DNA from 2 places in the Streptomyces sp. NBC_00989 genome. Region 2 is predicted to be linked to the other one. Evidence: riboswitches for the same ligand, from Rfam matches in the RefSeq annotation. Region 2 holds a riboswitch; the other holds the start of a gene.

Region 1 (5,063 bases), 2.4 Mb from region 2:
TCCTTGACCAGCTGCCGCACGCGTGTCACCTCGACATCGAGCACCTCTGCGATGTCGGGCAGCGTGAGCCAGGCGGGGACGAGAGCATCGATCTTTGCGTCAATCTCGGTCACGTAAACAGCGTGCCATCCCGGACTGACAGTCGGAAGTCGGGCCGGTCCGACCCGGGGGGACGAACTAGGCGATAGCCGCCTTCATCGGCACAGAAGCATCCGCCAGCACCTTGGGATCCAGGGGCGTGGCCGCCTCGATCAGACGCCGGCCCTGGGCCAGGTCACGGGGGCGGCCGACCGCCAGGAGGGCCACCAGACGGTCCCCGCGCAGCCAGCAGACGCTCCAGGCCGGGGTGGCCGGGTCGCCGCGCCACAGGGTGGTGTCGGCGGACGCGTGGTGACCGGCGTACTGGACGAAGCGGCCGAACTGCTCCGACCAGAAGTACGGCACCGGGTCGTACACCGCCGGGGTCTCCCCCACGATGTTCGCGGCGACCGTGCGCGGACCCTGGAGGGCGTTGTCCCAGTGGTGGACCAGAAGTCGCTCGCCGTACCTTCCCGAAGGGAAGGAGGCGCAGTCGCCGACCGCGTACACGTCCGGCACCGAGGTGCGCAGCCCGTCGTCGGCGAGGACCTCGCGGTGCGCGCCCAGTTCGATGCCGGAGCCCTGCAACCAGGCGGTGGCGGGGCGGGCGCCGATGCCGACCACGACGGCGCCCGCGGGCAGCCGGGTGCCGTCGTCGAGGACCACCTCGCCGGGTTCGACGTGCGCCACGCGTGCGTGCGTCCGAAGGGAAGCACCGGCGGCGGTGTACCAGGCGGCCATCGGCGCGGCCACCTCGGCGGGCAGCGCACCCGCGAGCGGCCGGTCCGCAGCCTCTACGACGGTCACCGCGCAGCCCGCCTCGCGCGCGGCCGTGGCGAACTCCGCGCCGATCCAGCCCGCGCCGACCACCACGATGTCGTGCTGCCGCGCGAGCACCGGCCGCAGCCGCTCGGCGTCGTCCAGGGTGCGCAGCAGATGTACCCCGGGGACACCGTCGGCGCCCGGCAACCGGATCGGTTCGGCACCGGTGGCGAGGACGAGGACGTCGTAGGGCACCGGGCCCTCGGCGGTGTCCAGTTCGTGGTCGGCGGGGCGCACGCCCAACACCTCGCGCCCCAGCTGCACTTCGATGCCGAGCGCCTCGAAGTCGACGTCGAAGGCGGAGCCCTCGGCCTTGCCGAGCAGGACGGCCTTGGACAGCGGGGGCCGGTCGTACGGCTGATGGGGTTCCGCGCCGATCAGGGTGACGGTACCGGTGAAGCCCTGGTCCCGCAGCGCGACCGCGGTCTGCACCCCGGCCATGCCCGCGCCGACGACGACCACGCGCCGCCCTGCCGCCGTGCCCTGTTCCCGCGTCTGCTCGCTCACTCGATCACCATAGACACCTGACAATTTGTCAGTCAGCGGGCGCGTCAGGTGACCTGTTCCACAGTGCTGGTCCCGTTTCCCGCCTGGGACTCCCATTCCCAGGTCTCATCGAGGCGCACACGGCCGTCGGGCAACTCGACCACATCGGACACGCAGTGCCCGGAGGACGTCGTCCCGTCCGTCTTCAACTGCACGTACCGGAAGTCGAGCCGGTCCCCCGCGCGCGTGCCGACGAGACACCCCCGTACGACGTCGCCGCCCGCGTACTCGGCCCAGATCTCGCCGTCCTTCTCGTGGTACGCGAACCGGGTGCGGGTGCCGACCTGACCTGGGGCCTGGTCCGCGACGGGGGCGAGGACGAGACCGTCGAGCGAGCGGGCCATGGACAGAGGCTCCCTTACTGGCGCACAAGGCACGGGCTAGGGTGGCCAACGTAAAGCACTCGCGGGAGTCCGGACGCACCGGGCTGAGAGGGAGGCTGGCGGCCTCCGACCGTACGAACCTGATCCGGGTCATGCCGGCGAAGGGAGGGGCTGGACGCCCATGCCTGCACACAACTCAGACGTCCTCGTCGTCGGGGGCGGGATCATCGGCCTGGTCACGGCCTGGCGCGCGGCCCAACGCGGCTTCGCCACGGCCGTGGTGGACCCCGAGCCGGGCGGCGGGGCCGCCCAGGTGGCCGCCGGGATGCTGGCCGCCGTCACCGAACTCCACCACGGCGAACAGACCCTGCTCGCCCTCAACCTCGCCTCGGCGCACCGCTACCCGGACTTCGCGGCCGAGCTGACCGACCTCACCGGCCTCGACCTCGGCTACCGGCGCTGCGGCACGCTCGCCGTCGCCCTGGACGCCGACGACCGCGCCCATCTGCGCGAACTGCACGCCCTTCAGCACCAGTCGGGCCTGCGCTCCGAGTGGCTGTCCGGGCGCGAGTGCCGCCGCCTGGAGCCGATGCTCGCGCCGGGCGTGCGCGGGGGGCTCAGGGTCGACGGGGACCACCAGGTCGACCCGCGGCGGCTGGCGGCCGCGCTGGTGGCCGCCTGCGAGCGCGCCGGGGTCGTCCTCCACCGGACGTGGGCCGAGCGGCTCACGGTCGAACGGGACCGCGCCACGGGGGTCCTCACGCGCGAGGGCGAGGTGCTGGGCGCGGGCCAGGTGGTGCTCGCCGCCGGCAGCCTCAGCGGGCGCCTGAAGGGCGTCCCGGACGACGTCCTGCCGCCCGTACGGCCCGTGAAGGGGCAGATGCTGCGGCTGACCGTGCCGGAGCGCCACGCGCCGTTCCTGAACCGCACCGTGCGGGCCGTGGTGCGCGGCAGCCAGGTGTACCTGGTGCCGCGCGCGAACGGCGAGCTGGTCGTCGGCGCGACCAGCGAGGAACTCGGCTGGGACACGACCGTGACGGCCGGCGGCGTCTACGAACTGCTGCGCGACGCCCACGAGTTGGTCCCCGGGATCACCGAACTGCCGCTCACCGAGACCCGGGCCGGACTGCGCCCCGGCTCCCCCGACAACGCACCCCTGCTGGGCCCGACCGCGCTGCCGGGCCTGCTGCTGGCCACCGGGCACTACCGCAACGGCGTACTGCTCACCCCGGTCACCGGCGACGCCCTGGCGCACGCGCTCAGTACCGGTGAACTCCCGGACGAGGCACGCCCGTTCACCCCGAAGCGGTTCGCCCGTACAGAACTCGTGGAGCAGCCCGCATGAACATCTCCGTCAACGGCGAGCACCAGGAGATCGCTCCCGGCACGCGCCTCGACGTGCTCGTACGGTCCCTCACCCCGGCCCCCTCGGGTGTGGCCGCCGCCCTCAACGAAACCGTCGTCCCGCGCGCGGAGTGGCCGTCGACGTCCCTCTCCGAGGGAGACCGCGTCGAGGTCCTCACCGCCGTCCAAGGAGGCTGACCCATGGCCGACGACCCCTTCCTCCTCGGCGGTACGTCCTTCACGTCCCGACTGATCATGGGCACCGGAGGTGCGCCCAGCCTCGACGTCCTGGAACGTGCGCTGGTGGCCTCCGGCACGGAGCTGACGACGGTCGCGATGCGGCGCGTCGACGCCTCCGTGCACGGCTCGGTGCTGTCCGTCCTGGAACGGCTCGGCATCCGGGTGCTGCCCAACACCGCGGGCTGCTTCACGGCGGGCGAGGCGGTGTTGACGGCGCGGCTGGCGCGCGAGGCACTGGGGACATCGCTGATCAAACTCGAAGTGATCGCGGACGAGCGCACGTTGCTGCCCGACCCGATCGAACTCCTCGACGCCGCCGAGACGTTGGTCGACGACGGCTTCACCGTGCTGCCGTACACGAACGACGATCCCGTGCTGGCGCGGAAGCTGGAGGACGTCGGGTGCGCGGCGATCATGCCGCTGGGCTCGCCGATCGGTTCCGGGCTCGGTATCCGCAACCCGCACAACTTCCAGCTGATCACCGAGCACGCGCGTGTGCCGGTGATTCTGGACGCGGGGGCGGGTACGGCGTCCGACGCCGCGTTCGCGATGGAGCTGGGGTGCGCCGGTGTGATGCTTGCCTCAGCGGTGACGCGGGCGCGGGAGCCGGTGTTGATGGCGTCGGCGATGCGCGGCGCGGTGGAGGCGGGGCGGTCGGCGTTCCGGGCGGGGCGTATCCCCCGTAGGTACTTCGCCGAAGCGTCCTCCCCGACAACCGGCGTGGCCTGCCTGGACCCGGAACGCCCCGCCTTCTGAATCTCCGGCAACGCACCACCCGCCGAGCCGCACAGCTCGGCCTCGGACACCCGCTCCACCATGAGGTATCCGTCACAGGTCGGCTTCAGTACCGCCCCGAAACTGGCCGAAAACGCCGTGCTGTCAGCGTCGGCTCGTACACTCACCTGCGTGGATACGACCCTTCATGACCCTCTCGTCGGGCAGTTGCTCGACGGCCGGTATCGCGTCGACGCGCGGATCGCCGTCGGCGGGATGGCCACGGTCTACCGGGCCGTGGACACCCGCCTGGACCGGGTTCTCGCGCTCAAGGTGATGCACCCGACGCTGGCGGCCGACGCCCACTTCGTGGACCGGTTCATCCGCGAGGCGAAGTCTGTGGCGCGGCTGGCGCATCCGAACGTGGTGCAGGTCTTCGACCAGGGCGCCGACCGGTCGTACGTCTATCTGGCGATGGAGTACGTCGCCGGCTGCACCCTGCGCGACGTGCTGCGCGAGCGCGGGGCGCTTCAGCCGCGGGCCGCCCTGGACATCCTGGAGCCGGTGCTGGCCGCGCTCGGTGCCGCGCACCGGGCCGGGTTCGTGCACCGGGACATGAAGCCGGAGAACGTGCTCATAGGGGACGACGGCCGGGTCAAGGTCGCCGACTTCGGGCTGGTCAGGTCCGTGGACACGGTCACCAGCACCACCGGGTCCGTGCTCGGCACGGTGTCGTATCTCGCCCCGGAGCAGATCGAGGGCACCACCGCCGACCCCCGGGTCGACGTGTACGCGTGCGGTGTCGTCCTGTACGAGATGCTCACCGGCCAGAAGCCGCACGACGGGGACTCCGCCGCGATCGTGCTCTACAAGCACCTGCACGAGGACGTCCCGCCGCCCTCGGCGCTCGTCCCGGGGCTGGCGTACGAGCTGGACGAGCTGGTCGCCACGGCCACCGCGCGCACCCCGGACCTGCGGCCGTACGACGCGGTCGCG
Region 2 (5,063 bases):
CTGTGCGCCAGGCCTGCCGAAGGTGCACCAGAGAGCTAGACGGTTGTCGTCAGTCGGCGATCGGCAGGTACACCCGGTTGCCCGCCGCAGCGAACTCCTGCGACTTCCGGGCCATGCCCTCCTCGACCTCCGCCTTGGTGCCACCGTGCTCACGGCGGATGTCCTGGGAGATCTTCATCGAGCAGAACTTCGGCCCGCACATCGAGCAGAAGTGCGCCGTCTTGGCCGGCTCCGCCGGAAGCGTCTCGTCGTGGAACTCCCGTGCCGTGTCCGGGTCGAGAGCCAGGTTGAACTGGTCCTCCCAGCGGAACTCGAAGCGGGCGTCGGACAGCGCGTCGTCCCATTCCTGCGCACCGGGGTGCCCCTTGGCGAGGTCGGCTGCGTGGGCGGCGATCTTGTAGGTGATGACGCCGGTCTTGACGTCGTCACGATTGGGCAGGCCCAAGTGCTCCTTGGGCGTGACATAGCAGAGCATGGCCGTGCCCCACCAGGCGATCATCGCGGCACCGATGCCGGAGGTGATGTGGTCGTACGCCGGCGCGACGTCCGTCGTCAGCGGGCCGAGCGTATAGAACGGAGCTTCATCACAGATCTCCTGCTGAAGGTCGATGTTCTCCTTGATCTTGTGCATCGGGACATGTCCCGGGCCCTCGATCATGGTCTGTACGTTGAAACGCTTCGCGATCGTGTTGAGTTCCCCGAGCGTCCTCAACTCAGCGAACTGCGCCGCGTCGTTGGCGTCCGCGATCGAACCCGGCCGCAGGCCGTCGCCGAGCGAGTACGTGACGTCGTAAGCGGCGAGAATCTCGCACAGCTCCTCGAAGTTCTCGTACAGGAACGATTCCTTGTGGTGCGCCAGGCACCAGGCCGCCATGATCGAGCCGCCGCGCGAGACGATGCCCGTCTTGCGGTTCGCCGTCAGCGGTACGAACGGCAGTCGCACGCCCGCGTGGACGGTCATGTAGTCCACGCCCTGTTCGGCCTGTTCGACGACCGTGTCCTTGTAGATGTCCCAGGTCAGCTCCTCGGCGCGGCCGTCGACCTTTTCGAGCGCCTGATAGAGCGGCACCGTGCCGATGGGGACGGGGGAGTTGCGCAGCACCCACTCGCGGGTGGTGTGGATGTTGCGGCCGGTGGACAGGTCCATGACCGTGTCGGCACCCCAGCGGGTCGCCCAGGTCATCTTCTCGACCTCCTCCTCGATGGAGGAAGTGACCGCGGAATTGCCGATGTTGGCGTTGACTTTCACCAGGAACCGCTTGCCGATGATCATCGGCTCGATCTCGGGATGGTTGACGTTGGCCGGCAGCACCGCCCGCCCGGCCGCGATCTCCTCGCGGACCACCTCGGGTGCGACGTTCTCCCGTACGGCCACGAACTCCATCTCGGGCGTGATCTCACCCCGTCGCGCATAGGCGAGTTGCGTGACCGGCGTGCCCTCCCGTCCGCGCCGCGGCTGACGCGGCCGCCCCGGGAAGACCGCGTCGAGGTTGCGCAGGCCACCGCGCGGTGAGGTGTGCTTGATCCCGTCGTCCTCGGGGCGGACCGGGCGGCCCGCGTACTGCTCGGTGTCGCCGCGCGCGATGATCCAGTTCTCCCGCAGCGGCGCCAGCCCCCTGCGGACGTCGGTGTCGACGAGCGGATCGGTGTACGGGCCGGAGGTGTCGTACAGCGTCACCGACTCCCCGTTGGTGAGGTGCACCTGACGGACCGGCACCCGCAGATCGGGGCGCGAACCCGCGACGTACCCCTTGTGCCAGCCGATGGACTTCCCGGCCTCCGCGGACTGCTGGGCCGGTGTGAACAGCTCGGCCCGTGCGGACTCTTCGCCCGGAATGGGCTGTTCGTCCTGGCTGAAGGCAGGCGTGCGTGCGTCCTTGTTGGTCATGAGACCTACTCCCTACGCCGGCATTACCCGGTAACAGGTTCGGCGGTCGACGCAGCGGCTTCCGTCAGCCGATGTTTCATGTGAAACATCACTCGATTCGGGTGACGTTTCCCGTGAAACATCGCAGAGACGAAGGTCAGCGCCCTCTCAGCCCGGTGCTCCGAGCTCCCGCGTGTGCAAAGGTGCCTCCACGCTAGCGTCATAAGTGGCGCGCTGAACAGTGGGCCCCCGGCGTTCTTGCGATGATCGGGCGGTGACCACGACACAGCAGCCCCCGTTCCCGCCGACCGGGCCGCCGCATGGCCACGACCAGGGATCCGGCCACGACCACGGTTCCGGTTCCGGGCACGACCACGGATCGGGTGGGGACGGCGGGCACGGACCGGGTGGGGACAGCGGACACGGTTCCGGCGCGGGCGGTGGGCACGGTCATTCCCACAGCCATGGCCCCGCAGCCCCCGTCTCCCGGCATCTGCGGAAGGTCATCGCGGCGATCCTGATCCCGTTCACGGTGGCGGTCGTGGTCGGCATGGTGGTGCTCTGGCCCGGCGGCGCCCCGTCGCACAAGCGCACCGGCGTCGGCTTCGACCGGCAGACACAGCAGGCGACGGTCACCAAGGTCGTCAGCGTGAGCTGCGCGTCGGTGAACGCCTCGGGCGGGGGCTCGACCGGCGACACCTCCACCGCCGAGGGCTCCTCGGCCGCCCAGGAGGCCGCCGGCACCTGCAAGAAGGCCACGGTCACGGTCTCCACCGGCAAGGACAAGGGTCGTACGTTCACGGAGATCGTGCAGCCCGACCAGTCACGGCAGTTGCATCAGGGCGAGAAGGTCGTGGTCGCGTACGAGCCCTCCGCGCCCAGGGATCTGCAGTACTCCGTCACCGATGTGAACCGTAAGTTCCCGATGGCGCTGCTCGCCGGGATCTTCGCCCTGGCCGTCGTGGTGGTGGGCCGGCTGCGCGGTGTCATGGCGCTGGTCGCGCTGGCCATCAGCTTCATGATCCTGAACTTCTTCATCCTGCCCGCGATCCTGCACGGCTCGAACCCGCTGATCGTGGCGGTGGTCGGATCGAGCGCCATCATGCTGATCGCCCTCTACATGTGCCACGGCCTGTCGGCCCGTACGTCCGTGGCGGTGCTCGGCACCCTGATGTCGCTGGTGCTGATCGGCGTCCTGGGCTCGGTGTTCATCGGCTGGGCCGCGCTGACCGGCAACACGGACGACAACACGGGCCTGATCCACGGGCTGTACCCGTCGATCGACATGAGCGGTCTGCTGCTCGCCGGCGTCATCATCGGTTCGCTCGGCGTGCTCGACGATGTGACGGTCACGCAGACGTCGGCGGTCTGGGAGCTGCACGAGGCCAACCCGTCGATGGGCTGGCGCGGGCTGTACCGCGCCGGCATCCGCATCGGCCGCGACCACATCGCATCCGTCGTCAACACGCTCGTCCTCGCCTACGCGGGCGCGGCCCTGCCCCTGCTGCTGCTCTTCTCCATCGCGCAGAGCAGCGTGGGGGCGGTCGCCAACAGCGAGTTGGTCGCCGAGGAGATCGTGCGCACGCTGGTGGGCTCGATCGGCCTGGTCGCGTCGGTACCGGTCACCACGGCCCTCGCGGCCCTGGTGGTCTCGGCGGACCGCCCGGGGCCCGAGGCGGTTCCGGCGGGTGCGACCGCAGCGGATACGGCTACGACGGCCACGGCGGCGCCGAGTGCCAAGCCCGCGACGGCGCGCGGCGGGAAGGGCCGGCGCCGCAAGCACTGAGCGGCGCACACACTGAGCGCCGGAAGCACTGCGGTGGGCGGCGAGAACCGGTCCAGAGGGCCGCGCAGAAGCGTTACTGCGGATCGCCGGGCCCGGAGAACCTTCAAGGGCTCACGGCGCCTCCAGCGGCTTCAGAGCCCGTGGCGAAGCGTTACGCCAACTCCCCGCCCCTCGCCGCCGACACAACACGTCACCCGGCGCTCTGCTCCTCCGCCAGGATGCGGTCCAGCGCCTCGTCGAGGTGGGTGTCGAAGTCCGCGAGGGCGCCCTCCTGACCGAGCGGAACCAGCCGGTCGGTACGGTCGAGGAACGCCACGAGCGGTGCCGCGCCGGTGCGGAACAGCGCCTGGTCGCCGCCCACCTGAAGCCGGATCAGCACCTCGCCCAGCGTCTCGGGGTCGACGGGCTCGATCCGCACGTCACCTTCCCCGCACGCCATGCCCAGCCCGTCGATCAGCAGCTCCCGGCCGAAGGTCCAGGTCACCGGGGCATCTCCCGGCAAATGGAAGGTCAGCCGCACGGCGTACGGATCGCACGTCTCGTAGCCCAGCTCGACCGGGATACGGAAGGAGAGCTCCTCGGAGACGAGGAAGCTCATCATGACCTCTGCCTGTACGGACTCGCGCATCGCCTATCCCGTCAACTGCCGTTGTCTGGCCGGGAATGATCCCCGTGACACTGAAGGAATATTGCTGAACGTACACGTTAGATCACAAGGAGTAAGTTTTCAGATACTGATAGAGAGCGCGAGCGACCCCAGAAGCCTGCCGACCTCGGTCTGCAACTGCCGGGCCGCGGCCGGCAGCCGGTCGGCCTGATGCGCGGGCAGGGAGATGGCCATCGTGGCGGCCGTGGCGCCGAGCGTGATCGGAATCGCCGCGCAGACCGTCCCCAGCGCGTACTCCTGACGCTCCACCACCAGCTCCGTCCGCCCCATCCGGTCCAGGCGCCGCAACAGGGAGTGGTCGTCGCGCACGGTGTACGGCGTGAGGGACTGCACGGGGTAGCGGTCGAGGTGGTCGCGGCGGACGTCCTCGTCCAACTGGGCCAGCAGACACTGACCGATCGCGTGCGCGTGCCCCGTCTCACGGAAGTCCGCCCATTCCTCGACCGCCGGATTGCCGGAGGTGTCGGAGACGCACAGGACCTCGATCTCGCCGTCGCGGTACATCGCGTAGTACACCGGGACACCGATCGAATCCCGCCAGTGCGCGAGCGCGTCGACGATCGTGCTGCGACGTTTCTCCTGCGCCCCGCTGCTGCTCAGCCGCTCGGCCGCCTCCCCCAGGAAGAACAGCCCCTTGTCGCGGCGGAGGTAGCCCTCGTGCACGAGGGTGCGCAGCAGGTGGTACGCCGTGGGGAGGGCGAGGCCCGTCTCGCGGGCCAGTTGCTTGGCGGGGGCTCCGCGTC

Evidence for each region. A riboswitch is a leader RNA that binds a small molecule or an ion and turns the genes downstream of it on or off. The one in region 2 is predicted to bind thiamine pyrophosphate.
Region 1: it holds a riboswitch for thiamine pyrophosphate, as region 2 does, so the genes downstream of both, thiO (glycine oxidase ThiO) here and thiC (phosphomethylpyrimidine synthase ThiC) in region 2, are expected to answer to the same signal.

The regions. Positions count from the first base shown of each region.
Region 1 covers NZ_CP108728.1:8,295,842-8,300,904, reverse strand. The annotation lists gene OG714_RS37130 (Rv2175c family DNA-binding protein) at 1-113, opposite strand, end outside; gene OG714_RS37125 (NAD(P)/FAD-dependent oxidoreductase) at 178-1,407, opposite strand; gene OG714_RS37120 (hypothetical protein) at 1,452-1,790, opposite strand; TPP riboswitch at 1,842-1,953, shown strand; gene thiO (glycine oxidase ThiO) at 1,951-3,114, shown strand; gene thiS (sulfur carrier protein ThiS) at 3,111-3,311, shown strand; gene OG714_RS37105 (thiazole synthase) at 3,315-4,109, shown strand; gene pknB (Stk1 family PASTA domain-containing Ser/Thr kinase) at 4,260-5,063, shown strand, end outside.
Region 2 covers NZ_CP108728.1:5,920,030-5,925,092, reverse strand. The annotation lists gene OG714_RS26155 (serine hydrolase domain-containing protein) at 1-39, shown strand, start outside; gene thiC (phosphomethylpyrimidine synthase ThiC) at 50-1,888, opposite strand; TPP riboswitch at 1,881-2,070, opposite strand; gene OG714_RS26145 (YibE/F family protein) at 2,142-3,653, shown strand; gene OG714_RS26140 (SsgA family sporulation/cell division regulator) at 3,844-4,281, opposite strand; gene OG714_RS26135 (IclR family transcriptional regulator) at 4,381-5,063, opposite strand, start outside.